3 regions of the Marinobacter sp. G5_S1_61_S3 genome follow, and region 2 is predicted to be linked to each of the others. Evidence: predicted binding sites of a transcription regulator. Region 2 holds the regulator's gene; each other region holds the start of a gene.
The links. The regulator FliA, encoded in region 2, starts transcription of late flagellar genes. The targets are predictions, from matches to a motif close to CTAAAGTTTNNNNNNNNNNNGCCGNTAA.
Positions count from the first base shown of each region.

Region 1: a site for FliA is predicted at 7,800-7,827, ahead of ACTRWH_RS16150 (methyl-accepting chemotaxis protein). Genes of this name have one in related genera too.
Region 3: a site for FliA is predicted at 4,571-4,598, ahead of ACTRWH_RS04660 (methyl-accepting chemotaxis protein). Genes of this name have one in related genera too.

Region 1 covers NZ_JBQKUK010000016.1:57,113-67,175, forward strand. Annotated here, with positions in the region: gene ACTRWH_RS16130 (leucyl aminopeptidase) at 1-1,139, shown strand, start outside; gene ACTRWH_RS16135 (DNA polymerase III subunit chi) at 1,126-1,599, shown strand; gene ACTRWH_RS16140 (valine--tRNA ligase) at 1,864-4,734, shown strand; gene ACTRWH_RS16145 (2-dehydropantoate 2-reductase) at 4,738-5,682, shown strand; gene ACTRWH_RS16150 (methyl-accepting chemotaxis protein) at 5,715-7,766, opposite strand; gene ACTRWH_RS16155 (histidine kinase) at 7,871-8,758, opposite strand; gene ampD (1,6-anhydro-N-acetylmuramyl-L-alanine amidase AmpD) at 8,758-9,384, opposite strand; gene ACTRWH_RS16165 (DUF1631 family protein) at 9,491-10,063, opposite strand, start outside.
Region 2 covers NZ_JBQKUK010000005.1:49,415-59,477, forward strand. Annotated here, with positions in the region: gene flhF (flagellar biosynthesis protein FlhF) at 1-1,128, shown strand, start outside; gene ACTRWH_RS05905 (MinD/ParA family protein) at 1,175-1,987, shown strand; gene ACTRWH_RS05910 (RNA polymerase sigma factor FliA) at 2,018-2,749, shown strand; gene cheY (chemotaxis response regulator CheY) at 2,926-3,309, shown strand; gene ACTRWH_RS05920 (protein phosphatase CheZ) at 3,331-4,119, shown strand; gene ACTRWH_RS05925 (chemotaxis protein CheA) at 4,137-6,299, shown strand; gene ACTRWH_RS05930 (chemotaxis-specific protein-glutamate methyltransferase CheB) at 6,332-7,477, shown strand; gene ACTRWH_RS05935 (flagellar motor protein) at 7,477-8,214, shown strand; gene motD (flagellar motor protein MotD) at 8,243-9,025, shown strand; gene ACTRWH_RS05945 (ParA family protein) at 9,272-10,063, shown strand, end outside; gene ACTRWH_RS05950 (chemotaxis protein CheW) at 10,062-10,063, shown strand, end outside.
Region 3 covers NZ_JBQKUK010000004.1:53,222-63,284, forward strand. Annotated here, with positions in the region: gene ACTRWH_RS04635 (Frag1/DRAM/Sfk1 family protein) at 195-875, shown strand; gene ACTRWH_RS04640 (sulfite exporter TauE/SafE family protein) at 884-1,615, opposite strand; gene ACTRWH_RS04645 (YchJ family metal-binding protein) at 1,756-2,214, shown strand; gene rarD (EamA family transporter RarD) at 2,211-3,110, shown strand; gene ACTRWH_RS04655 (CHAD domain-containing protein) at 3,130-4,491, opposite strand; gene ACTRWH_RS04660 (methyl-accepting chemotaxis protein) at 4,759-6,435, shown strand; gene ACTRWH_RS04665 (TRAP transporter substrate-binding protein) at 6,539-7,609, shown strand; gene potA (spermidine/putrescine ABC transporter ATP-binding protein PotA) at 7,606-8,736, shown strand; gene potB (spermidine/putrescine ABC transporter permease PotB) at 8,729-9,589, shown strand; gene potC (spermidine/putrescine ABC transporter permease PotC) at 9,586-10,063, shown strand, end outside.

The DNA of each region.
Region 1 (10,063 bases), on a different contig from region 2:
ACGACGCCACCAGTTCGGAAACGGCACGCCTGAACCTGATCGGCCGCACCCTGGAAGAGCAGTTCTACCGGTTCAGCGAATTCAAGAGCGAGAAACCATCACAACGCAAACTGACGAAGGTGACCGTTGCTGCCTCCTCCGCCGGAAAGGCCCTGAAGGACGCCTTCAATCTTGGTCTGGCAACCGGCCGTGGTATGAATTTCACCCGGGATTTGGGCAACACACCGCCGAATATCTGCCATCCCACCTGGCTGGCTGAGCAGGCTGAGAAACTGGCCAAAGACAACGACGTCATCAAGACCGACGTGCTGGACGAAAAGCAGATGCAAAAGCTGGGCATGCACAGCTTACTGTCCGTGTCTGCCGGCAGCGCCCAACCCGCCAAACTGATCGTAATGGAATACCGTGGCGGCAAGGCGAAAGACAAGCCTTACGTCCTCGTGGGCAAAGGCATTACCTTTGACACCGGCGGCATCAGCCTCAAGCCCGGCGAAGGCATGGATGAAATGAAGTACGACATGGGTGGCGCCGCCGCCGTGTTCGGCGCCATGAAAACCATTGCCGAGACCAAACCGAAAATCAACGTGGTTGCCGTAATCGCCGCCGCCGAGAACATGCCCAGCGGCACTGCGACACGCCCGGGTGACATTGTTACTTCCATGTCTGGCCAGACCATCGAAATCCTGAACACCGACGCAGAAGGCCGACTCGTACTGTGCGACGCCCTCACCTACGTCAAGAAATTCGACCCGGAAGTGGTCGTCGACATGGCCACACTGACTGGCGCCTGCATCATCGCCCTGGGCAGCCATGCCACCGGCCTGCTGAGCAACAACGACACCCTGGCCAACGAACTGCTGGCCGCTGGTGAACGCGCTGGCGACCGCGCCTGGCGCCTACCTCTGTGGGACGAATACCAGAGCCAGCTCGACAGCAACTTTGCTGACATGCAGAACATTGGTGGTCGCCCGGCCGGCACCATCACCGCTGCCTGCTTCCTGTCCCGGTTCACCAAGGACTACCCCTGGGCCCACCTGGATATTGCAGGTACTGCCTGGCTCTCCGGCAAAGCCAAAGGCTCGACTGGCCGCCCGGTACCCATGCTGGTCGACTACCTGATGTCCCATGCCGGAAAGTAATCCGGGCTCACAGGATGAACGGAACCAGTCCTACTGGTTCCACATCCTCGCCCAGAACACCCCTGCGGCTCGCAATCTCCATACCGCCAAACTGGTGGACAAGGCGCGCCAGCAGGGAGACCGCGTGGGCGTCGTCTGTGACACCATGCAACAGGCTCAGGAACTGGACGACCTGCTCTGGAACTTCAGCCCCGAGGCTTTTATACCCCACAGCATCGTGCCGGACTCCGCCACGACCTGCACTGATCCCGTTGGGATATTGCTTTGCCAACCGGTAGCGGAAGACTGGGACACGGTGATCATCCTCTCATCCACCCTGCCTGCGGACGCAGACCGGTTTAAACGATTGGCGCTGGTTGCCCATAACGACGAAACGGTGTTGAGTCAGGCACGATCGCATTTCAAGCAGTTACGGGCATTGGGAATTGAGCCTCGAGTGCATGACCAAAGGAAGCGGTGAGACGTAAAACAGGCTCACAATCATACCCAGGCAAAACCATTTGAACACAGCCGAGACAACTCGGACTCCATAAGGGTATGGGGGTAGTTTGAATTTCGGACAGCAAAAAGGTGTCTGAGCGCAGCGAGTTCTTTTTCTTTCTGAAATTCAAACTACCCCCATGCCCCCTGCACCCCAAGGTTCGCCGCAACCCAAGTGAGCATGTATAATCAGACGCCTTGAATTTCCCTTGTGAATCAACCAAACGGTCACCAGCAGAAACCCATGGAAAAAACCTACCAGCCAGAAAACATCGAGCACCAGTGGTACGAAAACTGGGAATCCAAAGGGTACTTCCGCCCCCGTTCAGAAAAGGCGGAGGGGGGCGAAGGCGAATCCTTCAGCATCGCTATCCCACCGCCCAACGTCACCGGCAGCCTCCACATGGGCCATGCGTTCCAGCACACCATTATGGACACGCTCACCCGCTTCAAACGTATGCAGGGCCGCAATGCCCTTTGGCAGGTAGGCACCGACCACGCCGGTATCGCCACCCAGATGGTGGTTGAACGCAAGCTCGCGGCGGAAGAAGACAAAACCCGTCATGACCTTGGCCGGGAAGAATTCATCAAGCGCATCTGGGACTGGAAGGCACATTCCGGTGGCACTATCACCGGCCAAATCCGCCGTCTGGGTAACTCGGTGGACTGGGACCATGAGCGTTTCACCATGGACGACGGTTTCTACAAAGCCGTGCAGGAAGTGTTCATCCGCCTGTACGACGAAGGCCTGGTCTACCGTGGCAAGCGCCTGGTCAACTGGGACCCGAAGCTGCATACAGCCATTTCCGACCTTGAGGTCGAGAACAAGGAAGAGAAAGGCTTTTTCTGGCACCTTCGCTACCCGCTGGCCGACGGCGAAAAGACGCAGGATGGCAAGAGCTATCTAGTGGTGGCGACCACTCGCCCGGAAACCATGCTTGGCGATACTGCCGTGGCCGTGCACCCGGACGATGAGCGCTACCAGCACCTGATTGGCAAATTCGTTGACCTCCCGCTGGTAGGCCGACGCATTCCCATTCTCGCCGACACCCACGCCGACCCTGAAAAAGGCAGTGGCTGCGTCAAGATCACCCCCGCCCACGACTTTAACGACTACGCCGTGGGCAAGCGCAACAACCTGGTAATGATCAACGTCATGACCCAGGACGCCTGCATCCGCGATGTAGCCGAAGTGGTTAACGCCGATGGCACTGAAAACACCGATGTGGACGGCAGCCTGCCGGCTGCGTACGCCGGCCTTACCCGCGAACAGGCCCGCAAGCAGATCGTGGCGGATATGGACGCCGAAGGCCTGGTACAGGAAGTGGAAGACCACGTGCTGAGCGTGCCAAGGGGCGACCGCTCCGGTCTGATCATCGAACCCATGCTGACCGACCAATGGTTTGCCGATGCCAAAACCCTGGCAAAGCCGGCGATCGAAGCGGTCGAAGACGGTCGTATCCAGTTCGTGCCCAAGCAGTACGAAAACATGTACTTCGCCTGGATGCGGGATATCCAGGACTGGTGCATCTCCCGCCAACTGTGGTGGGGCCACCGTATTCCCGCCTGGTACGACGCCGAGGGCAATATCTACGTCGGTCGTAGTGAAGAGGAAGTGCGCCGGAAACACAACCTTGCCGCCGACCTGCAGCTGAACCAGGACGACGACGTGCTCGACACCTGGTTCAGCTCCGCCCTGTGGACCTTCGGCACCCTGGGCTGGCCGGAAATCACCGAGCGGCTGAAAACCTTCCACCCCACCAACGTTCTCGTGACCGGTTTTGACATCATTTTCTTCTGGGTGGCCCGGATGATCATGATGACGATGCACTTCATGAAAAACGAGGACGGCACCCCACAGGTACCGTTCAAGACCGTGTATGTGACCGGCCTGATCCGCGACGAGCACGGCGACAAGATGTCCAAGTCCAAGGGCAACGTGATTGACCCACTGGACATGATCGACGGCATCGAGCTCGATGACCTGCTGGAGAAACGCACTGGCAACCTGATGCAGCCCAAACTGGCCGAGAAGATCGGGAAGCGCACCCGGAAGGAGTTCCCGGAAGGCATTACCGCTCATGGTACGGATGCCCTGCGTTTCACTCTCTCCGCTATGGCGACCACCGGCCGCGACATCAACTGGGACATGAAGCGCCTTGAAGGCTATCGTAACTTCTGCAACAAGCTGTGGAACGCTGCCCGTTACGTGCTGATGAACACCGAGGGCGAGGATTGCGGCGTCAACGGTGAGGCCGTGGAATTGTCGCTGGCAGACCGCTGGATCATCAGCGAGCTGCAAACCTGCGAGCAGGACGTGATCCGCCATCTTGACCAGTACCGGTTCGACCTGGCCGCGTACGCCCTGTATGAGTTCATCTGGAACGAATACTGCGACTGGTACCTGGAACTCTCCAAGCCGGCGTTGAACGACGACAACGCCAGTGCGGAAGCCAAACGTGGCACCCGCCGCACCCTGGTACGGGTGCTGGAAGCGGTCCTTCGCCTGGCGCACCCGATGATGCCGTTCATCACCGAAGAAATCTGGCAGCGCATCGCACCTCTGGCCGGTAAGAGTGGTGACAGCATTATGCTGCAACCCTTCCCCCAGCCAGATGCCAACAAGCAGGACTCTGCGGTTGCCGCCGATATTGAATGGCTGAAAGGCGTGATTGTCGCTGTTCGGAATATCCGCGGCGAGATGAACATCTCCCCGGCAAAAGCCATCCCGGTGCTTCTGCGTGGTAAAAACCCAGACGACAAACGCCGCTTGGACGAGAACCGACAGTTCCTATCATCACTGGCGCGCCTGGACAGCCTGGAATGGTTTACCGAAGGCGAAGCCCCCATGTCAGCCACCCAGTTGGTTGGCGAGATGGAAGTGCTGGTGCCCATGGCCGGTCTGATTGACAAGGATGCCGAACTCAAGCGACTGGACAAGGAATTGGAGCGACTGCAGAAAGAAGTTGGCCGACTGGAAGGAAAACTTGGCAACGAGAAATTCACTGCCAAGGCGCCCGCAGAGGTGGTAGAAAAAGAGAAGGAAAAGCTCAGCGATGCCCAGGGCAGCATGAGCCGGCTCAGCGAGCAACGGGCCGCCATCGAGGCCATGTAACCCATGGCCACGCCAGGGAATAATCAGGGGCTGTCCGGGAATGGCCGCATCGCCATTCTCGGAGCAGGCTCCATGGGCCAACTCTGGGCGGGCTACCTGCCCACCGGGACGGTAACGTTTATCCCTCGTCGCAAGGTTACCCCGGAAACAGGTAACCCCGCACTGACTTACACGTTCCGGCGGTTCGAAGGCCCGGAGGAAGTTGTCACAGTTCCCTACCTGCTCGCCACTGAGGCACCCCCCTCACTGTTGATGGTCACCACGAAGGCGGGCGATACGCTCGATGCCATTGAGTCCAACCTCCATTATGTTTCTCCGGACACCCCCATTGTCCTGTTCCAGAACGGCATGGGCTGCCAGCAAGCCGTCGCCGAGCGTTGGCCACAACGACCGATCCTGGCCGCCAGCACCACCGAAGGGGCGAACCGCCCAGCACCAGGCTGCACAGTCCACGCCGGCAAAGGCGAAACCTGGGTTGGCCCATTAACCAAGAGTGCGACGACGCATCTGACGCAGGTAGTAACGGCGCTTGGCACCAGCGGGTTGACGGTTCACGCAGAGCAAGACATTCAGAGGCGGCTGTGGGACAAACTGATCATCAATGCGGGTATCAATGCCTTTACGGCAATCCTCGACTGCCCGAACGGTGACATCCTCACGGACCCGTTCTACCGGGAACACATCGATGAGTTGTGCGACGAAATCTCGAAGGTGATGAAGGAGGATATTGGAAAAGCCCTGCCATCAATCACAATTCGCGAACGCATCGAAACGGTTGCCCGCAAAACGGCGCGGAATACCTCATCCATGCGCAGCGACAGGCGGCGGGGCCGCCCTACCGAAATTGACTTTATCAATGGGTATATCGTCGGGCGCGGGCATGCGCTGGGCGTTGATGTTCCGACAAACCAGATGCTGACAAACTGTATTAAACAGCTATCGCCATAGATCTCAGGAGCACACCCTTCAGATCCCGAATGTCAGACCCTGAACGCTTCCACGAGGCGCTGCAGGGATGCAGTCAGTTGTGACATTTCCCGTGACGATGCCAGGGTTTCCTCGGCGTTATCTGCCGTTTTCTCACCCAGGACACTGATCTGTTCAACGTTGGTATTGACGTTTTTCGCCACGGCAGACTGCTCCTCGGCCGCCTGTGCGATCTGGTGGCTCATATCAACAATGGTCGAAATCCCCTGGGCAATCCGGTCCAGCGCTTCCGTCACTTCCGCCGATTTCTTCACCGTGGTTTCAGTCACGTCATGGCTGTTGGTCATGGCCGCAACGGCTTCCTTCACGCCGCTCTGCAACCGGGTGATCATACCCTCGATTTCCTCAGTCGATTTGTGGGTACGCTGTGACAGTGAACGTACTTCGTCTGCCACCACCGCAAAACCACGGCCCTGCTCACCGGCGCGCGCAGCCTCGATGGCCGCATTCAATGCCAGGAGATTGGTCTGCTCCGCAATCGCCTTGATTTCGACCAGAACCTGGCTGATGTTATCGCTGTCGGCGTTTACCCGGTTGATGACATCAACCGCGCCGGAGATTTCGGTGGCAAGACGGTTGATGGTGGCGACGGTATCCGCAACCACTCCGCGGCCTCTCTCGGTATCCTCTTCAGCCGCGCCAGCGCTATCAGACACGCGATGAGCACTCTCAGTGACCTCATTGACCGCTTCCACCATCTGGTTCATGGCTTCGTTGATCTGGCCAGACTCCTCCATCTGCCGCGCAACGGCCTCACTGTTCGCAGCCGCGGTATCGTTGACACGAGTGGCCTGCCGATCGACGTCCGATGTAGTGCTGCTCACTGAGCGGATCAATTCGGCAATCCGGTCCGTCATGTTGTTGAACTCGGTAGTCAGTTCACCCAATTCATCACGATTATCCAATTGGATGTGAGTCGTCATATCGCCCTCAGCCACGGACCTTGCTGCCGTGCTGAAACGATTAATAGCCGTGCGTACCGACATAAAGAAGCCGACGTAGAGGTAAACCACCACCAACAGGACAATTACCAATGCGGCAATAATCAACTGCCGTTGCTGCAGCTCGCCCTCCAGGCGTGAGTTCAGGTTTGCGCCAACGACGTCAAAAATTCCAGCCTTGAGCGCATCGTAATGGGCAAGCTGGTTTTCGATGGTGCGGTTGAAATCCCGCCAGGGTAACTCGAGGCGCATGGGCGTGATGATGTTAGCATCCAGCTCGTCACGCACAACCACCAGACTCTCGAGAATGCCCTCGACAGCATCACCTGTCGTTTTCTCCAGGGTCGGCGATGCGTCCATCGATACGGTCAGTGCAGGCCCGAGCAGTGATGCGCGGTTGGTCAGTTCGTCATAGATTTCATTAAGAGCGTCACTGAGGTTGTAACCGACCTGCCCGTCGATGAGCGCAAAGGTCCCGAACGTCCTGGCCCGGCCAATGATGCTGCGGGCATCCGGCAGCGACTCACGCAAAAGCCCCAGAAGCAGCAGGTTTTCCCGGGATGCGTCCTGCCCCAGGCCGGAAATTTCAATGGTCGCGGACAAGAGCGCCCGCACTTTCTGGACGAACTCCTGATAATACTTGAACTGGGGGTCGATATTGCCCTGATAACTGTCAGTCGATTTGAGTGTTTGCCACTCTTCCACCAGCATCGCCACCTGCTGGGACCAGTTACCGGACTCATCAAAACGAGCCTCTGCGTTAACCAGTTCCTCAAGAATTCTATCAATCGTTTCTGACGACTCTGCCGACTGTGAGAGCAGTTCATTGTCATCCTTGATCTTGCCGGGGGCACGAAAATCCCGGTATGCCATGGACTCTGCCAGCAGCGTATCCACCTTTTCGAGCTGCTCCAATCCCTCCACGCCCCGGGTCATGGTATCAACCGACCGGTTCAGTTCACTGATAACCAACCAGGAAAGGGCAATAATGGGAAGCAGGAACAACACACTGATCAGGCTGAATTTGTAGAACATCGGCAGCCGATTCATCAGCGCTACTGCAGGCTTGATAAGCTGGTTCACGTGTACCCCCACAGAAAGCATCGAAAGGATGGAACTTTATTCTATTTGTTTATATTGTCGACTAAAGTACTACAAACTTGAGTGTTTTTCGGCGTAAAAATGTAATTTTTGTCAAAATGTCGTGATCAGCGCACACCGGCAATAACCAGCAGCGCAAGGATGCAGATCCAGACCAGCATGCTTCGGTTCAGCAAATCCCGGATGGCCTCCAGGCTGCGACCACCAAAGCCCGCCCATTCGTCCGGATGGATCTTTGAGAACCGTTCCGGGTCCAGTGCATAGCCCGTCAATGCCGCGCTCGCAGCGCCCATCAATAGCTGGTTGGTTCTGAGGCTAAAATCAAACAGTCTTCGTTTCCCTTCTTTCATCCAACCGGCAAGATCACCTGCGACTCCAAACGTGAAGGACAGTAGTCGTGAGGGAAGCCAATTGAGTATCTCCGCCAGCGCGGCAAACCCTGGTCTCGCTGCCACCTGCGGCCAGTGATCCCTTAACGCGACAACTCCCCTCGCAAAGAAGGCAGCCGCAATACCGCCAACGGCATACCAGAAAGCGACCAGAAAAAAACGCTCGAAGACGCTGACCATCAGCGTTCGTGACAAAGCCAGATGCATCTCATCGGGCGACGTTGCCGCGCCCCGTTCGTCAGCCGGTAAAATATCCATAACGTGATGCCAAGCGGACTGCATGTCGCCCCTGGCCCAGGATTCACTGTAAACCTCCAGGCGCGCCCGCCAACCCGGCGCACCCATCAACAACACCATCAACAAAAACTCCAATGGATACGCGGCCATGCGCCAGCCAATGGTGTGCAGATAGTACTCCCCGGCGGCCAGAATCAGCGAGGGCACAAGAATAATAACCAGCCCCTTCCATAGGCCTGCCTCGTTACCAGACCTTTCAGCGCCTCCCCGGTTAAACGCGGAACGCCACAACGGCTCAGAAGACCAGGCGTTGGCCGCATCCAGCTTGCGTCTCACCAGGTAAGCGAGCAGAAACACCACCAATACCATCAGTTATCCGCTCCGTTGCCATGCCCTGTACCAAGCAGTTGCCGATATCGGGGCCAGTCAAAAGCCGGGCCTGGATCGGTTTTGCGACCGGGTGCGATATCGCTGTGCCCGGTGATCCTCTCTGGCGTGATGGCCGGCCACGATTTCATGATCAATGCTGACACGTCAGCAAGCACCTCATACTGAGCTGCGGTGTATGGAATGTCATCCGCACCCTCCAGCTCAATGCCGATCGAATAATCGTTGCACTCTTCCAGGCCCTGAAAGCAGGACCGCCCGGCATGCCACGCGCGCTCCAACAAGCTGACGAACTGAAGGCATTCACCATCCCGGCGGATCAGCAGGTGTGACGAAACCTTCATATCGGCGATGGTCTCGAAATAGGGGTGCTCTGAGGGGGACAGTTGGTTGCAGAAAAACCGTTCGATGGCATCGCCTCCGAACTGCCCGGGAGGAAGGCTGATGTTATGAACAACCAACAGGGATATTGCCGCCCCGTCGGGGCGTTTGCCAAAATTTGGAGACGGGCACCAATGGGCGCCGGCTACCCGACCGGTCGTCCGTAATCCGGCGACAGCCGGTGGCGACAGGTCAATGGTGTTGCGCGAAGGGATGGTTTCAGACAATGTGGTTCCAACAGGCCGGGGCGAACAGACCGGTCCACCGATGCGTTCGCCGTTGTTGCTTTGATGCCCCTGATTGAAGCACAAAGTCTCCGGTCTTGCTATACGATCAGTCCTTGCGGCTACTGCGAAGGTTGTCGATGATGGATTCCAGCGCCCGGTCGAATATCAGGCCGTCGTCCAACATGGAGATCTCATCCGCAGCGAGCGCCAGTGCGAGGTTTTCACGCTGATATTCCGCCACCTTGGCACCACTGCGATTAACGAAGATGTACTTGCCCGTCGCCTTGATAAACGCGGCCAGCTTGCAGCGTGTTTTGTTGCCATCACGGGTCAGCTCAACCCAGGAGCCAACACGAAGGCCATCAGCCCGCTCCAGCCATTGAAGCTCGACATTTGCGCCGGAGCTCCCGGCCAATTCCTCTGCGGCCGGCTCTTCAGGGCTTGGCACGGGGCTAGCAGATACAGACGTGGTGGCATCCGAGGGCTCGGAGGCGCCTGCCATTACGCCCTCAGTCGTTCGCTCCACTTTCTCTGGAGCTTTGGGCGCGGTATCCGACATATCCCTGGAGACCACAGACGGTTCCGCCTCCACCTTTTGGGGCGCAGCCTGAGGTTCAGGTTCGGGCGCCACAGCAGGGCGGGTTGTGGTGACAAGGCGCTGGAACACGTCCACGTGGGC
Region 2 (10,063 bases):
GCGCGGGAAGCCACCAATGGCTCACGGCTAGCCGAAATGCAGGCGGAACAGCATCGCCGCCTGGAGGACGAACTCGGCCGCTCTCGCGATCGTATTCGGGAAGTGCGGGAAAAGCGCGCGACCTATGGTAATGCGGTTGCGGTTGCGGGTGGGGACTTCGGTCACGCTGGCTTGTCGAAAGAATCGCTGGCCGACGATGACATGGTGGTTGAAGAGCCTACCGCTGCCAGCGCTGCCTATTCCGGAGAACTGGCGCAAATGCGTGCGGAGATCAGTTCCCTTCGTGACCTGGTCAGTGCCCGGAATGGCGGTGAACCCGAACAAACAGCGGTGAACGCAGTACAGCAGAGGCTGTCTGAGAGGTTGCAGGAGTTTGGTCTCGGGCTGGAGCTCGCCAACTCTCTGTCCCGGCGCCACCGCGCAGGCCGGCTTGAGGATGGCTGGAAGCAGTCTCTGAAAATGCTGGCCGCCGGTGTGAAGACCGCGCGTACTGAATGGGCGGATGAGGGCGGTGTCTACGCCCTGGTGGGCCCAACCGGGTCCGGCAAGACGACGACCATCGGCAAGCTGGCCGCGCACTATGTGCTGCGCCACGGTGCCGACTCTCTGGCGCTGGTCACCACCGATCGCTATCGGGTCGCGGCCCATGAGCAACTATTTGTATTCGGGCGCATACTGAACGTTCCAGTTCGGGTTGTGGACGAAACCCATTCCCTGGACGACATACTGGACGAACTGTCGGACCGGCACCTGGTGTTGATTGATACCGCTGGCCTGACCAGCACCGACAAGGGCTACGAGGAGCAGCTTATGGAGCTGGCTCGCAGTCACCATCGGATTCGAACCCATCTGGTGGTTTCGGCAACCAGTCAGCCGCGCATCATGAAATCCGTTTGGCATTGCTATAAGATGGCAAATCTTACGGGTTGTGTGATGACCAAAATCGATGAAGCACTGACCCTGGGTGAATCGCTGGGATTCGTCATGGAAACGGGATTGCCGGTGGCGTATTACACCGACGGGCAGAAAATCCCGGAAGACCTGCACCACGCTGAGTCCATTCCGCTGGTGCGGTTGGCCGTGGAGAGGCTGAAGAAACTCCAGCAGCAACAGGCAGTCGCTGTTTAAAAACAACACAGCCTGCGGTTAAACGCGGCAAGAGATCAGAGTCAGTATGAGCAAACCACATCCGGTACAGGTGATTGCCGTTTCCGGCGGGAAAGGGGGCGTTGGCAAGAGCAACGTATCAGTGAACCTTGGCATCGCCCTAGCACAAATGGGACGGCGGGTGGTGCTGCTCGATGCCGACCTGGGCCTTGCCAACATTGACGTTCTGCTTGGCATTACCGCCAATCGTAATATCCAGGACGTCATCGCCGGGGAATGTGACCTTCGGGATGTGTTGGTCAACGGCCCCGGTGGCATCAAAATCGTGCCCGCGTCCTCAGGTACCCAACGCATGACCCAGCTTTCCAATCTGGAGCACGCTGGCCTGATCAACGCGTTCAGCGAACTGGGTGACCAGATCGATGTGCTGATCGTTGATACCGCTGCGGGTATTTCCGAATCGGTGGTCAGTTTCCTCCGAGCCTCACAGGAACTATTACTGGTTGTCTGTGATGAACCTACCTCTATCACCGATGCCTACGCCCTTATAAAGCTTATGAACCGGGATTACGGCACCAACCGCTTCCGTATACTGGCCAATCAGGTCAGGAATGAGCAGGAAGGTCGCCATCTGTTTGAAAAACTGACCCGGGTTACCGAGCGCTTTCTTGATGTGGCACTACAATATGTGGGTATGGTGCCGTATGACGAGGCCGTAAAAAAAGCGGTACAGCGCCAGCGTGCCGTGCTGGACGCCTATCCGCGGGCAAAAGCATCGTTGGCGATCAAGAGCCTCGCGGAGAAAGTGGATAGCTGGCCGCTGCCATCATCGCCCCGGGGACATCTGGAATTCTTTGTGGAGCGGCTCGTCGAAGTCTGATTTTGATCCTGTCACTGAATAGCCGGATACATGACATTGGCGAAAGAACTTGGAACCTACAACCGGACGGGTACACGAGGACCTTCCCAGCTCGTTGAGGAGCAGGCCCCGCTGGTCAAAAAAATAGCGCTTCACCTCATGGCGCGGCTGCCGGCATCTGTCCAACTGGATGACCTTATGCAGGCAGGCATGATTGGCTTGTTGGAAGCTGCACAGCGATACAGTTCCGACAAGGGGGCTACCTTTGAGACATACGCCGGGATCCGGATTCGCGGAGCCATGGTAGATGAAATTCGCAAAGGTGACTGGGTACCCCGATCCGTCCACAGGAACTCCCGCCGCATTGCCAAAGCCATCAAGGCTGTCGAGGACCGCCTGGGTCGGGAAGCTCAAGACTCGGAAGTAGCCGAGGAGCTGGGGCTGGACCTCGACGAATACTATTCCTCCCTGAGCGATGCTAACAGTGGCCGACTTTTTAGCCTGGATGAGCTCAATGAATCCGGCGAGCTGCCGATAGAAGAAACAGAGGACAGTGATAACCCGTTGGATGGCTTGGCGTCCGACAACTTCCGGAAGAGCCTGGCAGCTGCGATTGGTGACCTGCCCGAGCGAGAAAAGCTGGTGCTCAGCCTTTACTATCAGGAAGAATTGAACCTGAAGGAAATTGGTGCTGTGTTGGGTGTCAGTGAAAGCCGGGTCAGCCAGATTCACAGCCAGGCCGCGCTCCGTCTGCGGGGGCGTCTTACTGGTTGGCAGAGCTGAACAGGCCGCCAGTCCCATTGAACAGCGTTACCAGGCATTCTTTACTGTAGCCTTTTGGTAACCGGTGCTTTACAACCGGCTCAAAGGCCACACAATAAGCGGTTAAACTACCGGCCTGCTAGACTGTGAGCCGGAAGCCAAAAACGAATTCCGGGCGTTTTTAACTGGAGGTCCCATTGGACAAGAACATGAAAATCCTGATTGTGGATGACTTCTCCACAATGCGACGGATCATTAAGAACCTGCTTCGCGATCTCGGTTTTACAAACACTGACGAAGCAGACGACGGCAATACAGCACTGCCTATGCTCAGGAGCGGCAAATACGATTTTCTGGTAACCGACTGGAATATGCCAGGGATGTCCGGACTCGATCTGCTCAAGGAAGTCCGTGCCGATGACAGCCTGAAAACCCTGCCTGTGCTCATGGTGACCGCCGAGGCGAAGCGCGACCAGATTGTCGCTGCTGCGCAGGCCGGTGTGAACGGCTACGTGGTCAAGCCCTTCACGGCAGCCGTACTCAAGGAGAAGATTGAGAAGATCTTCGAACGCATCCAGTAATTCAGAGGTCGGACGGCTCCCATGAGCAATAGAAAAAAAGACCCACAGGGGCTCGACCCGGAGGTCACGGAGAAACTCCGCAGCCAGGCGGCCGAGTTGGTTGAACAGGTCAACGCCGGGGACTATGGCCGCGCGATGACGCTGATCAATGAATTGAGCGAGGTGAGGGACCAGAGCCTGTATCGGGAAGTCGGCCGCTTGACCCGCAGCCTCCACGAGGCGATCCGCAATTTCCAGATCGATCCCCGTAACGCCGAACAGTCAGAAGCTCTGTCGAAGATGACCGATGCGTCGGATCGCCTTGAGTACGTGGTTCAGATGACCGGTAAAGCGGCCAATCGGACCATGGATCTGGTTGAGGAGGCTATGCCCAAGGCCAGCGCCCTCCGCGACGAGGCCGCCGAGCTGAGAGACCAGTGGCAGAAACTGCGTCGCCGCGAGATGGCGCCGGCTGAATTTCGTGAGCTCTATGCCCGTATCGACACGTTTTTCGTGACCCTGAATACCGATGCCGGGGCGATGTACGACAACTTGTCGGAAATTCTTCTGGCCCAGGATTTCCAGGACCTCACTGGGCAGGTGATCCAAAAGGTCACCACTCTGGTTAAAGAGGTGGAAGAGCATCTGTTGAGCCTGGTAGTGATGGCGAGTCATGTGGACCAGATGACCGGCACCGTGCATGAACTGGAAGAGCGGGAAAAGATATCGGCGGAACAGGGTGTTGGTCCACAGATCAAGGCCGAAGAACGCGAAGACGTAGTATCGGGACAGGACGATGTTGATGATCTTCTGTCCAGTCTCGGTTTCTGAGTAAGAGAGGGTAACGCATGGCGCTTGATGCCGATGAAGAGATCCTGCAGGACTTCCTTGTTGAGGCAGGCGAGATACTCGAAAAGCTGTCGGAGCAACTGGTCGACCTGGAACAAAACCCGGACGACAGCGATCTGCTCAACGCCATCTTCCGAGGCTTTCACACCGTAAAAGGCGGCGCTGGGTTTCTGCAACTCGATGCCCTGGTGAACTGCTGTCATTCCGCGGAGAACGTCTTCGATATACTGCGCAACCATAAGCGCAAGGTAGACTCGGAACTGATGGACGTGGTGCTGGAAGCCCTGGATCACGTCAATGCCATGTTTGAACAGGTTCGCCACCACGAGGAACCGACGCCAGCTCCCGAGGAACTGATTGCCGCTCTGGACGCATTGGCGCAGCCGGCAGGGGAGTCGTCGCCAGCAAACGCAGCGGTCGCTCGCGAAGAACAGAACGAGAGCAATGAAGCCAGTTCTGGAGACGATGGCGGTGATATTACCGACGACGAATTCGAGCGGTTGCTGGATGCCCTGGAAGAGGAAAAGACCAGCGCTCCGGTTTCCAGTGACGACGGCAATGAATTTTCAGGCGGTGACGGAGGGAGCGGAGACGACATCTCCGATGATGAATTCGAGGCCCTGCTGGACCAATTGCATGGCAAGGGACAGTTCTCAGGCCCGCCTGAAACCGGCAAGACAGCCCCTGACAGCCAGGATGCCTCGGGCGACAAGGTTACCAGTGATGAGGCCAGTGACAGCAAGGGTGGCGACGACCTGATTTCGGACGACGAGTTCGAAAAGTTGCTGGATGACCTGCACGGCAAGGGTGGTAGCCCTACGGCAGAAACTGCCAAGCCGGCCCCTGGGCCTGCTGCAAAGCAGCCGTCGGCCACGTCTCCCAGTGCCAAGGCTGACAAGCCCGCGCAACCGACTGGTAAGCCCGAAAAAGCGCCTGCGGATAATGGCAAGGCAGGCGTAACGCCCGCGATGCCGGCACGGGATGCGAATGCACCAGTGGCTGAAACTTCGGTGCGGGTGGATACCAAGCGCCTGGACGACATCATGAACATGGTGGGTGAACTGGTGTTGGTGCGTAACCGGTTGCAGCGTCTGGGCGCCCAGAGTGAAGACGAGCATATGCACAAAGCCGTCTCCAACCTGGACGTGGTGACCACCGATCTTCAGTCAGCGGTGATGGCAACGCGGATGCAGCCCATCAAGAAAGTATTTGGCCGCTTCCCGCGGGTGGTTCGCGACCTGGCACGCAGCCTGAAGAAAGAAATCAACCTTGAGATGCACGGCGAAGAGACCGACCTGGACAAAAACCTGGTCGAGGCGCTGTCCGATCCTCTGGTCCATCTTGTTCGCAACTCGGTTGATCACGGTATAGAGGCACCCGATATTCGTGAAAAGGCGGGCAAGCCTCGTCAGGGTCGTGTGACGCTGTCGGCTGAGCAGGAAGGCGACCACATCCTGTTGTCCATCGAAGACGACGGTGCTGGTATGGATCCGGATGTACTGCGCCGAAAAGCGGTCGAAAAGGGCATCTACGAACAGGATGCCGCTGACCGACTGACCAACACCGAGTGCTACAACCTGATTTTCTCCGCCGGGTTCTCCACCAAGGATCAAATATCGGATGTGTCCGGTCGTGGCGTTGGCATGGACGTGGTGAAAACCAAGATCAGTCAGCTCAACGGGCAGCTGAGCGTCGAGTCGGAGCTGGGCAAAGGGTCTCGCATCGTCATCAAGGTGCCGCTGACCCTGGCCATCATGCCTACCCTGATGATCATGCTTGGCGACCAATCCTTCGCGCTGCCACTGGTGAACGTGGTCGAGATTTTCCATCTGGACCTCAGCAAGAAGAACATTGTGGATGGCCGTGAATGCATCGTGGTTCGAGACAAAGTCTTCCCGTTGTTCCACATCAAGCGATGGCTGGTCAAAGGCGCCGCTGGGCAGCCGGAACCAGAAAACGCCCACGTGGTTATCGTGGCGATGGGAACGCGGCGCGTCGGTTTTGTGGTGGATCAGCTGATCGGGCAGGAAGAGGTGGTGATCAAGCCCCTGGGCCGGGCCCTTCAGGGAACGCCGGGTATGGCGGGTGCGACCATCACTGGCGACGGTCGTATTGCACTCATTATTGATGTTCCGAGCCTGCTGCAAAACTACGGCAAATAACGTTGCGGCGGGCCCAGGTTTAGGAGAAATGGATGACGGTTTCTGTCCTGGTCGTTGATGATTCAGGTTTTTTCCGCAAGCGACTGACGGAAATCCTGACCGCTTCCGGTCAGATCAAGGTGGTTGGTGTGGCCACCAATGGGCGCGAAGGTGTCGAGCTGGCTGAAAAGCTGAGGCCTGACGTCATCACCATGGACTACGAGATGCCCGTCATGGACGGTATCAGCGCCGTCCGTGAGATCATGAAGCGACAGCCGGCGCCGGTATTGATGTTCTCCTCTCTCACCTACGAGGGTGCCCGGGTGACCCTGGATGCCCTTGAGGCAGGTGCCGTTGATTTCCTGCCCAAGAATTTTGAGGAAATTGCCCGGGATTCCAGTCAGCTTCAAAAAATACTCATTGAGCGTGTACTGGATGTCGCTGGCAGTCGCCCTGGTGCGAAACCGTCGGCGCCGCCTCCCACCGCTCCGCCGCCTTCGCCCCGTAGCCCTGGACCGGCAAGGCGCAGCGTGCCCGAGCGGCCGGCGGTATCGGACAGGTCCTCTCGCCCCAGCGCCCCAGAGCCTGAAGCACCGGCCCGTCGTTCGATTCGCCGCGGGCCTGCGAAACACTACAGTGTGGTTGCCATCGGCACGTCCACCGGCGGCCCGGTGGCCTTGCAACGTGTACTAATGGCGTTACCGGCCGGGTTTCCCGCGCCTGTGGTGCTCGTTCAGCATATGCCGGCCAGTTTTACCCCGGCGTTTGCCGAGCGCCTGAACAAGCTGTGCCAGATTCAGGTACGCCAGGCTGAAGACGGCGAAATGCTGAAGCCGGGCGTTGCGTTGCTTGCCCCCGGGGGCAAGCAGATGATGATTGAAAACCGGGGTGGCCAGGGCAGGGTCAGGATTCTTCCCGGAGATGACCGGCTTAACTACAAGCCCTGTGTGGATGTGACGTTCGGCTCCCTGGCCAGGAGTTTTCCCGGCAAGACCCTGGGCCTGATCCTGACGGGTATGGGCTCGGATGGAAAGGAAGGCTGTCGCCTGATGAAGCAGTCAGGCTCCGATATCTGGTCCCAGGACGAAAAAACCTCGGTGATCTACGGTATGCCCATGGCCGTGGCCAAGGCCGGGTTGTCTGACGAAATCCTTGCGCTCGATGACATTGGTCCCCGCCTGGCGGATGGGGTGAGCTGATGGATATTCTCAGCCTGCTGGGCGTCATTCTTGCCTTTGTGGCGATTCTCGGTGGAAACCTGCTGGAAGGTGGCGCCATCAGCTCGCTGTTCAATGGCCCGGCCGCGCTGATCGTGATTGGTGGTACGCTTGCAGCCACTATTCTCCAGACCTCCTGGCCGCTGTTAAAGCGGGCCTTTTCCCAGGTGCGCTGGGTGTTCTTTCCCCCCTACATCAGCCTGGAAGATGGTATCGGCAAAGTCATCGACTGGAGCGTCAAGGCCCGTAAGCAGGGTTTGCTGGGGCTGGAAGGGTTGGCTGAGAAGGAATCTGAGCGCTTTGCCCGTAAAGGGCTGCAACTGCTGGTGGACGGCGCTGAGACAGAAACCATCCGTAGCATTATGGAGGTGGACCTTGAGTCCCGTGAACAGCGGGATCTGGAGTCCGCCCGGGTGTTTGAGGCCATGGGTGGCTATTCGCCGACCATTGGCATCATTGGCGCGGTGATGGGGCTTATTCAGGTGATGACCAACCTCGAAGACCCCCAGTCACTTGGCAGCGGTATCGCCACTGCGTTCGTGGCCACCATCTACGGTGTTGCTCTGGCGAACCTGCTGTTCTTCCCGGTTGCCAACAAGTTGCGAGGCATTCTGCGGGAACGCACCCGTTATGAAGACATGATGATCGACGGCATCATCGCCATTGCCGATGGCGAGAACCCTAAATCCATCGAGCTGCGCCTGCGGGGCTTCCTGTAGTGCCGGCACCTGGCTGAGGGGTAAGCTGATGAGACGACGCAGGCAGCAGGATGACGATCTTCACAACAAGGAACGCTGGCTGATTTCCTACGCCGACTTCATCACCTTGTTGTTCGCGTTCTTTGTCGTGATGTATTCCGTGTCGTCGGTGAACGAGGGCAAGTACAAGGTGCTCTCTGAAACTCTGACTGGCGTCTTCAATGCCCCCCAGCGCTCCTTTCAGCCTATCGAAGTGGGTGATCAGCCCCGACGTTCGACGCCGCAGGCGGCCGAGGATGTGATTAACCCGCCGGTGACCGAAGCTCCGCAAAATCCCTCCATGAGTGCAGAAGGGCGCACCGAGGCGCTGCGTGCCATGGCGGACCAGTTGGCTTTGGAGTTTGACGAACTGATCAATCAGGGTGTGGTTACACTGGAAACCAGCGACGAGTGGTTGGAGCTCAGTCTCCGCAACAGCCTGCTATTTGGTAGTGGTGATGCCGAGCCCCATTACGATGCCTTCGACGTGGTGGAGAAAATCGCTGCTGTACTCCGCAACCGGGATAACGCGATCCGGGTTGAGGGCTTCACGGATAACCGCCCGATAAACACCGGTGCCTTCCCCTCCAACTGGGAGCTGTCCGCTGCGCGATCAGCGGCGGTTGTGCGCATGTTGTCGATGGAGGGTGTTGAGGCCGAACGGCTGGCCGCTGTTGGTTACGGTGAGCACCAACCGGTGGCCCGCAACGATACCGAGGAAGGCCGCCATCGCAATCGACGCGTGGTCCTGCTGATCTCCCGCGACGCCAGTATCCGTGGCGCGATGCGATAACACCTTTCTGATCATCACGTTGCGGAGTCATGGCGGAAGGTGCCTATAGGCGAGTTGGCACAATATCTGTATTAACGTCTGTACATCTTTAGATCCCGGCAAGCGCTTGCCGGATTGTTTTCAAGTTGAACGGATCGTGGCCGATAACTCGTTATGCGTGCGACGTTTCCGGAACGGGTATTTCTGGAGAATCAGTGTGGTGACGAGGTTGGCGATGAATTTGGTGACGGATATGGAGTGCACAGCGTGCGCATCTGGGCAGTAGCCAATCAAAAAGGCGGTGTGGGCAAAACCACATCGGTTGTCGCCCTGGGTGGCCTCTTGGCCGAGAGCGGCAAGCGCGTTCTGGTGGTCGACCTGGACCCTCACGGATCATTGACCAGCTGGTTCGGGTACGACCCGGATACCATTGCCCACAGTGTGTTCGATCTGTTCCAGCACCAGGGTAAAGTACCGGATGGTTTGCCGGCCCAGTTGATTACCGAAACCAGCTGTCCGGGGCTATCCCTGTTGCCGGCCAGCACAGCGCTGGCAACTCTCGAACGGAGAATGGTCGGTGTTGAAGGCATGGGACTGATTGTATCCCGGGCCCTGACCCAGTTGTGGGACGATTTCGACTACGTCCTGCTGGACAACACCCCATCGCTCGGCGTGCTGATGGTGAACGCGCTTGCCGCCGCACAACACCTGATCATTCCGGTTCAGACCGAGTTTCTTGCCATCAAAGGCCTTGAGCGAATGCTGCACACGCTCACCATGATCATGCGCTCCCAGAAGAACCAGCTTTCCTACACCATTGTACCGACGCTGTTTGACCGGCGAACGCAGGCATCGGTAAAAAGTCTTAACCAGTTGAGAAAGACCCACAGCGATACGCTATGGCGCTTCGCCATTCCAGTGGACACCAAGTTCCGCGATGCCAGCCAGGCCGGGATTACCCCATCATCCATGGATGCTGAAACCCATGGTGTTCGGGGATATGCCCGCCTGCTGAGTGATCTACAGGAAATAACACGCTCGGTGGCGGAGCGTCGGCAT
Region 3 (10,063 bases), on a different contig from region 2:
GGTAAAAGTAGGGCGACTGCAAGCAGTTGAAGCAGAGGGTGTCGTCTTATCATGTGGAACCGAAATCAGGTAGAGAAGCGACTGAATGATGCGCACAAAGTCATCGCGAATGAGTAATACGTTGCTAATCTATTATAGATGACAGTCTGCAAGCACTCGATTTTCCAACTATTTTGTAATGAGAGAATAACGTTATGACCTCCGTGAGGAATGGCATCCCCCTGTGGTGGCTGGCGCTCGCCGCCACGCTGACGCCGCTGGTCACCATTCACGCAACCTTCGCGGTGTCGGTGCTGGAGGGGCATATTTCCTGGTGTATTCCCTATTGGGACAGTTGCACGAGCATTAGCCGCACCGGCCGATACGGTACCAGCTATTTCATTTTCAAGGGCACCATGTTGCCGGCGGCGATTCTCGGCATTCTGTTCTGGGCCCTCAACGGTCGTTGGCTACAGCAATTGGGTGCCACCAGCCGCGGTCGGCCCTGGATTCCCAGGCTGGGCTTCGTCGCGTGTACGTCGCTGGCTGCATACACACTGGCTTTGGGGCACGAAGGAGACGGTTTCAATCTGATTCGCCGGATAGGTGTCGTGCTGTATTTTTCGCTGACGTTCATTGCACAGTTGCTGATCAGCTCGGCCCTGAAGGGACACCCGCGATGGTATGCCAATGGCCGGCGACTGTTGTGGCTGTGTGAGCTGATACTGGCGGTGGGTATTCTATCGGTTATCCTCACGGCCGTTGTGCCAGGGGTGTACAGCCAGATAGACGACGCCTTCGAGTGGATTTTGGCGTTTTTGATCAATCTTCACGCGATATGGGTCGCGGTATTGTGGAAACAGAGCCATTTCCGGGCGAGACTGTGGGCCGAGTAGTCCCGGGGTCAGAGCGACATCAGCCCGCGAACCAGTGCCGCCACACCCGCAACGGCGGCGATGCCAAGAATGACCGGCCTCAGTCCGTCAAAAGGCATGCGGTTGACCAGCTTGCCGGAAAGCCAGAAGCCGATGAGAACCCCTGGAAAGGTGACCGCAAACAACTGTAGCTCTCGCTGCCCCAGGTAGCCGGAAACCACCAGGGCGGCAATACTGAAAAAACTCGCCACCAGGAAGAAGGCCGACATATTGGCCCGCACCAGCGGCCCCTTTTGATTCTGGTAGATCAGTGCAATCGGTGGGCCGCCAACGGCGGTAATGGTTCCCATGTAGGTCGAGGCAGCGCCGGCCAGGATACTGTTGCGAGCGTTCAGGGCAGGTCGCAAACCCCCTGCGCTCAGTAATACGCCAATCAGGATCAGAACGCCGAACGCCAGCTCGAACCCCGTGGGTGAAATCAGCATCAGCGTGATCCCGGCCAGGATCATGCCGCCAACTCCCCCGCCAATGGCAAAACGCACCTCGCGGACCTGTAACGCGCCCCGGTTCCTCAGTAGCATGAGAATCGTCAGCACCACGGCGTTCAGAACCAGCGGCGCCGGTATCAGTATGGGGCTGATCAGGAACAGCAATGGTGCCGCCAGCGTACCGATGCCATAACCTGCCACGCCTTGCAAACAGGCGCCGGCCAGCAAAGCCAGGTTAGCAAGGAGTATCTGCAGCAGGGAGAGGTCAGTCACAATCGGGCTACTCGATCAGGTCAGTTGATGATTGTTGATAGCACAGCCGCAGGGCAACTAAAACTGTTAAAATGAATCATTTACGTGTCCTGGGTCTGCCGGGTCCGTGAACAGCACTAACCGGCGATAAGGACGACCCGATGGCGCCAGAGATTACCCCGGACGACTGCCCCTGTGGCAGCCGCCAACCGTACAGTACTTGTTGCGAGCCATGCCATCAGGGCAAACCGGCATCCTCACCGGAAGCCCTTATGCGATCTCGCTACAGCGCGTTTGTACTGAATCTGACGGACTATCTGAAAGCCACATGGCACACCAGCACCCGGCCTCAAGACCTTGATTTGACCGAGGCGCCGAAGTGGGTGTCGCTGCAGGTACTGTCGTCAGATGAAGGTGAACACGAAGGCACGGTGCACTTTCGCGCCCTTTACCGGGCAGGCGGCGGCTGGGGGTATCTGGATGAGAACTCCCGCTTCGTCCGCGACGATGAGCGCTGGTACTACGTGTCCGGCGATACCCGCGAAGGGACCCTCAAGCCTGGCCGGAACGAATCCTGCCCCTGCGGAAGTGGCAGAAAATACAAGGCCTGTTGTCTGTGAAACATGCTACGCCTGATGCAGCAAAAGGCGTGGGTTTCGGCCTGGCCGCCTATACCTTGTGGGGCTGTTTCCCCATTTACTTCGCGCTTTTCGAGGGTGTGCCCTCTTACGAGGTGCTGGTTCACCGGATCGTCTGGTCCTGTGTTTTTCTCGCCATCGTGGTGAGCTTCCTGGGGCGCTGGAAACCCATCACTGCTGCGTTGGCACGCCCTAAAAAGCTTGGTTTCGTATTCGGCTGTGCGGTATTCATTGCGCTGAACTGGGGGGTCTATATCTATGCCGTGGAAACCCGTCATGTGCTCCAGGCGAGCCTGGGGTATTTCCTCACGCCCCTGGTGAATGTCGGTCTGGGCATGCTGGTGCTGCGTGAGAGCATTACCCGACTGCAAATTGTGGCGGTTGCATTGGCGACCATCGCCATCCTTTATCAGCTTTTTCTGTTGGGCGTGGTGCCTTGGATCACCCTGGTACTTGCGTTCAGCTTCGGCACCTACGGCCTGCTTCGAAAGCAGGTGGAGCTGGATGGTCTTTCGGGCCTGTTTGTTGAGACGCTGCTTCTGCTACCGGTCGGCCTGCTGGCTCTCGGGGTTCTGGGCTCGGCCGGAGAATCCCACTTCAATGACAACATCACCATTGCCTTGCTTTTGATGTCCAGCGGTATCGTCACCGCCATCCCCCTGTTGTTCTTCGCCGGTGCGGCCCGCCGGCTGCGCCTGGCAACCGTGGGCTTCCTGATGTACATCAACCCCACGCTGCAGTTCTTCATCGCGCTGTTTGTGTTTGATGAACCCATGAGTGGGGAGAAGCTGGCGAGCTTCGTGATGATCTGGGTGGCGCTGGGGCTTTATTCCTGGTCGGCCTGGATGGGGCGTGGGATGAATCCCACCCCCAAATAGTGGGTTGTCTAGTGGGTTGTCAGGCAATACCGCCGAGGGACAGTATGTCAGCCCGTACGCGATGTTTCTCCACGGCAAGGTCTGAAATCAGCGTGTTCAGGCCCGCCACGGGCGCCAGCATGTCCGGCTCCGTGGCAATGCTGTTGCGAAAGGCCAGCAGCATGTCAATCTGCACGTGCAGGTCCTGAAAGTCACCGAACCGCTGTTGTCGATGTTTTAATGGCCTGAGCCTGTCGTGAAACGCCGGTTTGTTCAACTCGGCCAGGTAGCGTATGCGTTTCAGCCGTTTGCGCAGGTCGTGAAAGTGATCGTCCGGGGACTGTTCGTTCAGTTGCCGCGCCACGGCGTCGTGCTTGTGTATGTGCTTTTTCAGGGCTTTGTGGATGTCTTCGATGGCCAGTTTCCGGGTTATCTTCTTCAAGTGGCGGGAGGTGATAAGCTGGTACCACTCATCCATGTCTTTGCGGTATTGGCCGCTGCTCAGGCGTTTGGTCAGCTCCTGGTGTTCAATGTCTGCCAGGTTGGCAAAATAGCTGCGGGCGCCGGAGCTCACCAGGGCCAACCGGGTATCTTCCTCCAGTGGCCATTGCGCCAGGTCACCCAGTAACACGTGAAGGTCTCTGAGCCGGCTGGTGGCTTGGCCATGCCGTTTCAGACTCTTGACGGCCTTGCGTAAATCGCTGTCACCACTGATGTCGACAACTGCTTCGGCGATGGCCCGGCTGCGGCGAATGGCAATACGGTACTGATGCAGAAACTCGTCGTCGTACCCCTGCAATACGCCCGGTTCCAGATCCCTGATGCGTTGATACTGGTGTAACAGCGATTCCGGGATGTGCCATGCCAGCGGAGAGTGCTCGTCGATACGGATTTTCGTCCGTTTGCGATGAAACTGCTCATAGCTGACGTCTTTGGGTGTCAGGAACCGTTCAAGCCGGCCCCTGTTCTTGCCGATCTCGCACCAGTGCTCCATGGGCAGGGTGATGTGCATGTAGCTGCACGTGGGGAAGGTGTCGGGTGCGTGCTTCAGCAGTAAGCCTGCCAGATCCTCCAGCGCAGGGTTGTGGCCAATCAGGGTAATGCTGTCTTCGTCCCGGTCACGCAGCCAGTCGAGCACGACCTCATGGTTAAACGTGTATAGAACAGGCGCCAGTTTGACGGCGTGTTGATGGTTGCTCGGGATCAGGCCTTCCAGGGTTTGTTGTGCGCGGGTGGCATTGCTGCAGTAGACCGTTCCATCGAACGCCCCATCCGCACGGATTGCCCTGCTCATGGGAGCCAGCTGTTTCAGACCCCGGTTGTTGAGGGGGCGCTGGTGATCACGAAGGCCATCATCGGCCCAGCTGGATTTGGCGTGGCGAATCAGATAGAGGTGTTTCATCCGTGCCCCTGAAACTGGTTTTATTGGGCCAGGTTTGATGAATCGGACGTTTGGGGCTAGACCTTTAGTCTAACGCTGGTTCAAGTCCATCCGCTACCGGCCGTTAAGACTTTTAACAATAAAAGCAAATGCATGAATGAGTTGTGGCAGTGTCGCAGCTTTACACCCCGAAGTCGCACACACCGGTATTACAAACTGGAACACACCCTGGGTGCCCGGTTGTGGATAATTACGCTGAACATTTGATCTCATACGGAGAACTTCTTGATGACATTGCTGAGCCGGTTACGCATTCGTTCCCGTCTTCTGCTGGGCGTTCTGATCCCGGTAGTAATAACGGCGGCAACCCTTGCCTGGATTACGGTCGCCCAGATCAAAAGCGGTGGTGAGGCTGAGCTTGAGCGCCTTGAAGCAAGTTTGCTCAGTGCCCGCAAGGAAGGGTTGAAGAATCTGGTGGATACCGCCCGTTCCGTGGTGCTGGACGCGAAGAACGATCCGGACCTTTCGGATGCCGAGGCCCGTGAAGCGGCAAGGGATCGTCTACGCTCCATCCGATTTGGGGGCGGCAACTATATTTTTGCGTATGCCAAAGATCTGGAAAACCTGGCCTACGCGCCGGATCCTTCCCGGGAAGGACCTACGACCAATCCAGATGTTCAGAAGCTGATACGATCACTGTTCGAAGCGGCACGGAAGGATGGCTTTTTTGGTTATGACTGGCCCAACCCCGCCTCCGGCGAGGTTGAGCCCAAGGTGTCATTTACCACAATTGTTCCCGATTGGGGCTGGATGATCGGGACCGGTGTGTATGTCACCGATATCGCGGAAGTGGTTTCTGCCGCACGCGCGGATATTGAAGCGGAGATAGCCGAAACCCTCGGTTTTATCGTTCTGGTTACTGTGATTGTGGTCGTCATCGCATTGCTCATCGGTGTGTTTGTCGGTCGTACGGTGACGAAACCGTTGAACACCGTTACTGCGATGATGAAGGACATCGCCGAGGGTGAGGGCGACCTCCGCCACCGTCTGCCGGACGAAGGAAACGACGAACTCGCCGAGCTTGGGCGTCGCTTCAACGCCTTCGTGGTGAAAATCCAGGACACCATCCGCGATGTCGGCGCGACCACTGACCAGGTTGCCTCGGCCGCGGAAGAGCTCAGCCGTGTTGCCAATGAAACCCGTGCTTCGGTACAGGAGCAGGGTTCGGAAACCGATCAGATTGCCTCCGCCATTAATGAGATGGCGGCCACGATCCAGCAGATTTCCGGCAATGCCAACTCGGTGGAAAGCGCCGCCTCTGACGCCGACAGGCTTGCACGGGATGGCGGCGAGACCATTGCCAACGCACAGGCGTCCGTCAATCAGTTGTCGGAGGAGATTGAATCCAGCTCTGGCCGTATCAGTAATCTGGCTGAGAAAACCGACGAGATTACCCAGGTGCTGGACGTCATCCACGCCGTCACTGACCAGACCAACCTGCTGGCCCTCAACGCAGCCATTGAGGCCGCCCGGGCCGGTGAGCATGGCCGTGGTTTCTCGGTGGTTGCCGATGAAGTCCGCCAGCTTGCCAAACGCAGTGCGGAATCCGCTGATCAGATTCGCGGTATGATTGACGGCTTCGTGACCGAGTCCCGCGCAGCGGTGGAGCGGATGGACGCGTCCCGCCAACGCTCCAGCGAAACGGTTGAGCGCATTAACCACGCCACTGACGCCCTGCGCACCATTGAGAAGTCTGTGGGCCATATTCATGATCAGGTGACCCAGATTGCCACCGCGGCGGAACAGCAAAGCCAGGTGGCCGAGGAAATCAACCAGAACGTGGTGCGCATCGTGGACGCGGCGCAGCGTAGCGATACTGGTGTGAACCAGACCAACGAGGCAAGCCACGAGTTGGCGCGGCTTGGTGAGAGTCTGCGTGAGCTGGTAGGCCAGTTCAAGGTATAGAACCGTTGCTTCTGGTCGGTCGACGATTGGCGTCAGCCGGCCAGCAAGCTATGATGTGGGCGATCTGATCCGACCACTACAAAAAACGGAACCTGACCTCGCTATGACTATTCGCAAATCTTTCATGACCGTCCTGGCATTGGTGTTCGCGCTGGCAAGCGCGTCGCTGTCGGCCCAGGAAACCTATACGCTTCGCCTCGCAGAAACCTGGGGGCCCAACTCTCCGATTCTGGGTGAAACAACGCGCCACATGGCCTCGATGGCTGAAAAGATGTCGGGCGGCCGCCTGCAGTTCCGCATTGATTCATCCAACAAGCACAAGGCGCCATTCGGTATTTTCGATATGGTGAAGGCGGGCCAGTACGATATGGGGCATACCGCCTCGTATTACTACAAAGGCTCGATTCCCAATGCCATGTATTTCACCACCGTTCCCTTCGGGATGATTGCACCTGAACAATACGCCTGGTTTTACTACGGTGGCGGCATGGAATTGATGGAAAAGGTATATCGTCCCCATGGCTTGCTGTCGTTTCCCGGTGGCAATACCGGCAACCAGATGGGTGGCTGGTTCCGCGAGGAAATCAACAGTGTTGAGGACCTCCAGGGTTTGAAAATGCGCACACCCGGGTTCGCCGGCGAAGTGATGTCCGAAGTGGGCGTTGCGGTGACCAACATCCCCCCTGGGGAGCTCTACAGCGCGCTGGAGCGAGGCACGATTGACGCTCTGGAGTGGGTCGGCCCGGCACTGGATTTTCAGATGGGCTTCCATCAGATCGCAAAGTACTACTACTCCGGCTGGCAGGAGCCTGGCGCTGAAGTTCAGTTCCTGATTAACGAGAAAACCTGGAACAAGCTTCCCGAAGAGCTCCAGGAAGTACTGCGGGTGGCTATGCGGACCGCCGCCTACGACATGTACATCCAGAGCATGCATGAAAGTGGCGTGGCCTGGGATCGTATGAAGGAAGACTATCCGGATGTCACCCATAAAACCTTCCCGCCAGAGGTCATTGAAGCGCTTCGTGATGCCACAGAGAAGCTGTTGGCCGAAGAGGCGGAGAAGGATGAACTGGCACGGGAAATCATCACTTCCCAGCAGGATTATCTGAAGCAGGTTCGTCAGTGGACCAACATTTCCGATAAGGCCTATCTGAACAGCGTTTCGGGTGAATGAAAGAGACGCTTCTCTCGTTGAAAAACGTCTCCAAGGCGTTTGACGACAAAACCGTGTTGAACTCGCTGGACCTGGACATCCTGGACGGCGAGTTCATCACCCTTCTGGGGCCGTCGGGTTGCGGCAAAACCACCCTGCTGCGCCTGATGGCGGGTTTTGAGCAGCCAGACACCGGGGCAGTCAGCCTGTCTGGCCATGACATTACCCATGCCGCCCCCGAACACCGCCCCCTGAATACCGTGTTCCAGAACTACGCGTTGTTTCCCCATATGTCGGTGTACGACAACGTCGCCTATGGCCTGAAGATGGAGAAACGGCCCAGGGACGAAATTCGCCAGCGCGTGGATGAAGTGCTTGCCATGGTGCAACTGCAGGATTTCGCCCGCCGCAAACCGCATCAACTCTCTGGTGGACAGCAGCAACGGGTGGCCATTGCCCGTGCCGTGGTCAAGCGTCCGCAACTTCTGTTGCTGGATGAGCCTCTGTCTGCGCTTGACTACAAGTTGCGCCGGACCATGCAGGTGGAGTTGAAGCGACTGCAACGGGAACTGGGCATCACGTTTGTATTCGTGACCCACGATCAGGAAGAAGCCCTGTCGATGTCGGATCGGGTGGTGGTCCTGAAAGACGGCGCGATTCAACAGCTGGGTACGCCCCGGGAAATCTATGAGCGGCCCGCCAATCTCTTTACGGCGCGCTTCGTTGGGGAGACCAACCTCTTTCCGGGATATCTGACCTCGGTTGAAGATACTGGCATTACCCTGGATATCCTGGGCCTGAGCCGTACCCTTCAGAAGCCCGGGTTTACGCTGCGCAAAGGTGAGCAGGTGAATGTCCTGCTGCGTCCGGAGGATATTCGTGTGCTGGCTCCTGAAGACGAAAAGGGTCTGGCCGGCAGGATTGTGGAGCGAAACTACAAGGGCAGCACGCTGGACTCAGTGATTCATCTTGAGGACGGTACTGAAGTGCTGGCCAGTGAGTTTTTTGATGAGGACGATCCTGCCTTTGACTATAAACTGGGCGAGCCCGTGCGGGTCAGTTGGGTCGACGGCTGGGAATGGTTGTTGCCGGTTGAACTGGAGCCCGTCAACAACGACGCAGAAGAAGGGCTGAGTACGAATGCATAGGGTGTTACAGCAGCCCTTCAAAACCGCAGTGCTGATTCTGGTCTGGGGCTGGTTGTTGCTTCTTGTGCTCACCCCGAACCTACTGGTGGTGGGTGCCAGTGTGATGACACGAGACCCCGGCACCTTCCTCTCGTTGCCGCTGAACCTGGACAGTTACCGGCAGTTGTTCGACCCGCTGTACCTGGACGTGTTCCTGAACTCCCTCTACATGGCCGGCATGACGACCGTCTTCTGCCTGCTGATAGGATATCCCTTTGCCTGGGCATTATCGGGCCTGGGCAAACAGCGCCAGATGCTGCTGATTTTCCTGTTGATTGTGCCTTTCTGGACCAATTCCCTGGTGCGCACCTACGCCCTGAAACTGCTGCTGGCCACCAACGGCCTGATCAACAATGCACTCATGGGGTTGGGGCTGATCGACGAGCCGCTGAGAATGCTCTACACCGAAGGTGCTGTGATCATCGGGCTGGTATACCTGCTGCTGCCGTTCATGATCCTGCCTCTGTACTCCGTGTTCGATGACCTGAGGAAAGAGCTGCTGATGGCCTCGCACGACCTGGGAGCGGGCAAGCTTTCGACGTTCCTGCACGTGACGATACCTCTGACCTTGCCGGGCGTGCTGGCGGGCGTGATGCTGGTGCTGTTGCCCGCCATGGGCCTGTTCTTCGTGGCGGACATACTGGGTGGTTCCCGCAATCTGCTGGTCGGCAATGTCATCAAGAACCAGTTCCTGGACGCCCGTGACTGGCCCTTCGGTGCCGCCGCCAGCATTCTGTTGACGGTTGCCATGGCTGTCCTGCTGTTTGCGCACCGGCTCAGCCAGCGGCGGCTCGGTGAGGAGGCCAGGGCATGAATCGCTGGCTGCCGAAAACCTATCTCACCCTGGTGTATGTGTTGCTCTACCTGCCGATCCTGGTGCTGGTGGTGTTTTCGTTTAACAGTTCCCGCACCGGGTACCGCTGGGGCGGGCTCAGTCTGCAATGGTACGAGTCGCTGTTCAATAACCACGCCATGGTCCAGGCCATGTGGAATTCCCTCTGGCTGGCACTGGCGGCGGCCACGGTATCGACCATTATTGGCGCGCTGACAGCGTTGGCTCTTCACCGGTATCGCTTTCGTGGCAAGCGTGTGCTGCGAGGGATGCTGTTTGTGGTGATGATGTCGCCCGAGATTGTATTGGCCATCTCTTTGCTGGCGTTGTTCCTGTTGGTGGGCCTGCAACTGGGGTTTGTCTCTCTTCTGCTGGCCCACGTTACCTTCTGCCTGCCATTTGTGGTGATCACCGTAATGGCACGATTGAGCGGGTTCGATGAAAGCCTGCCCGAAG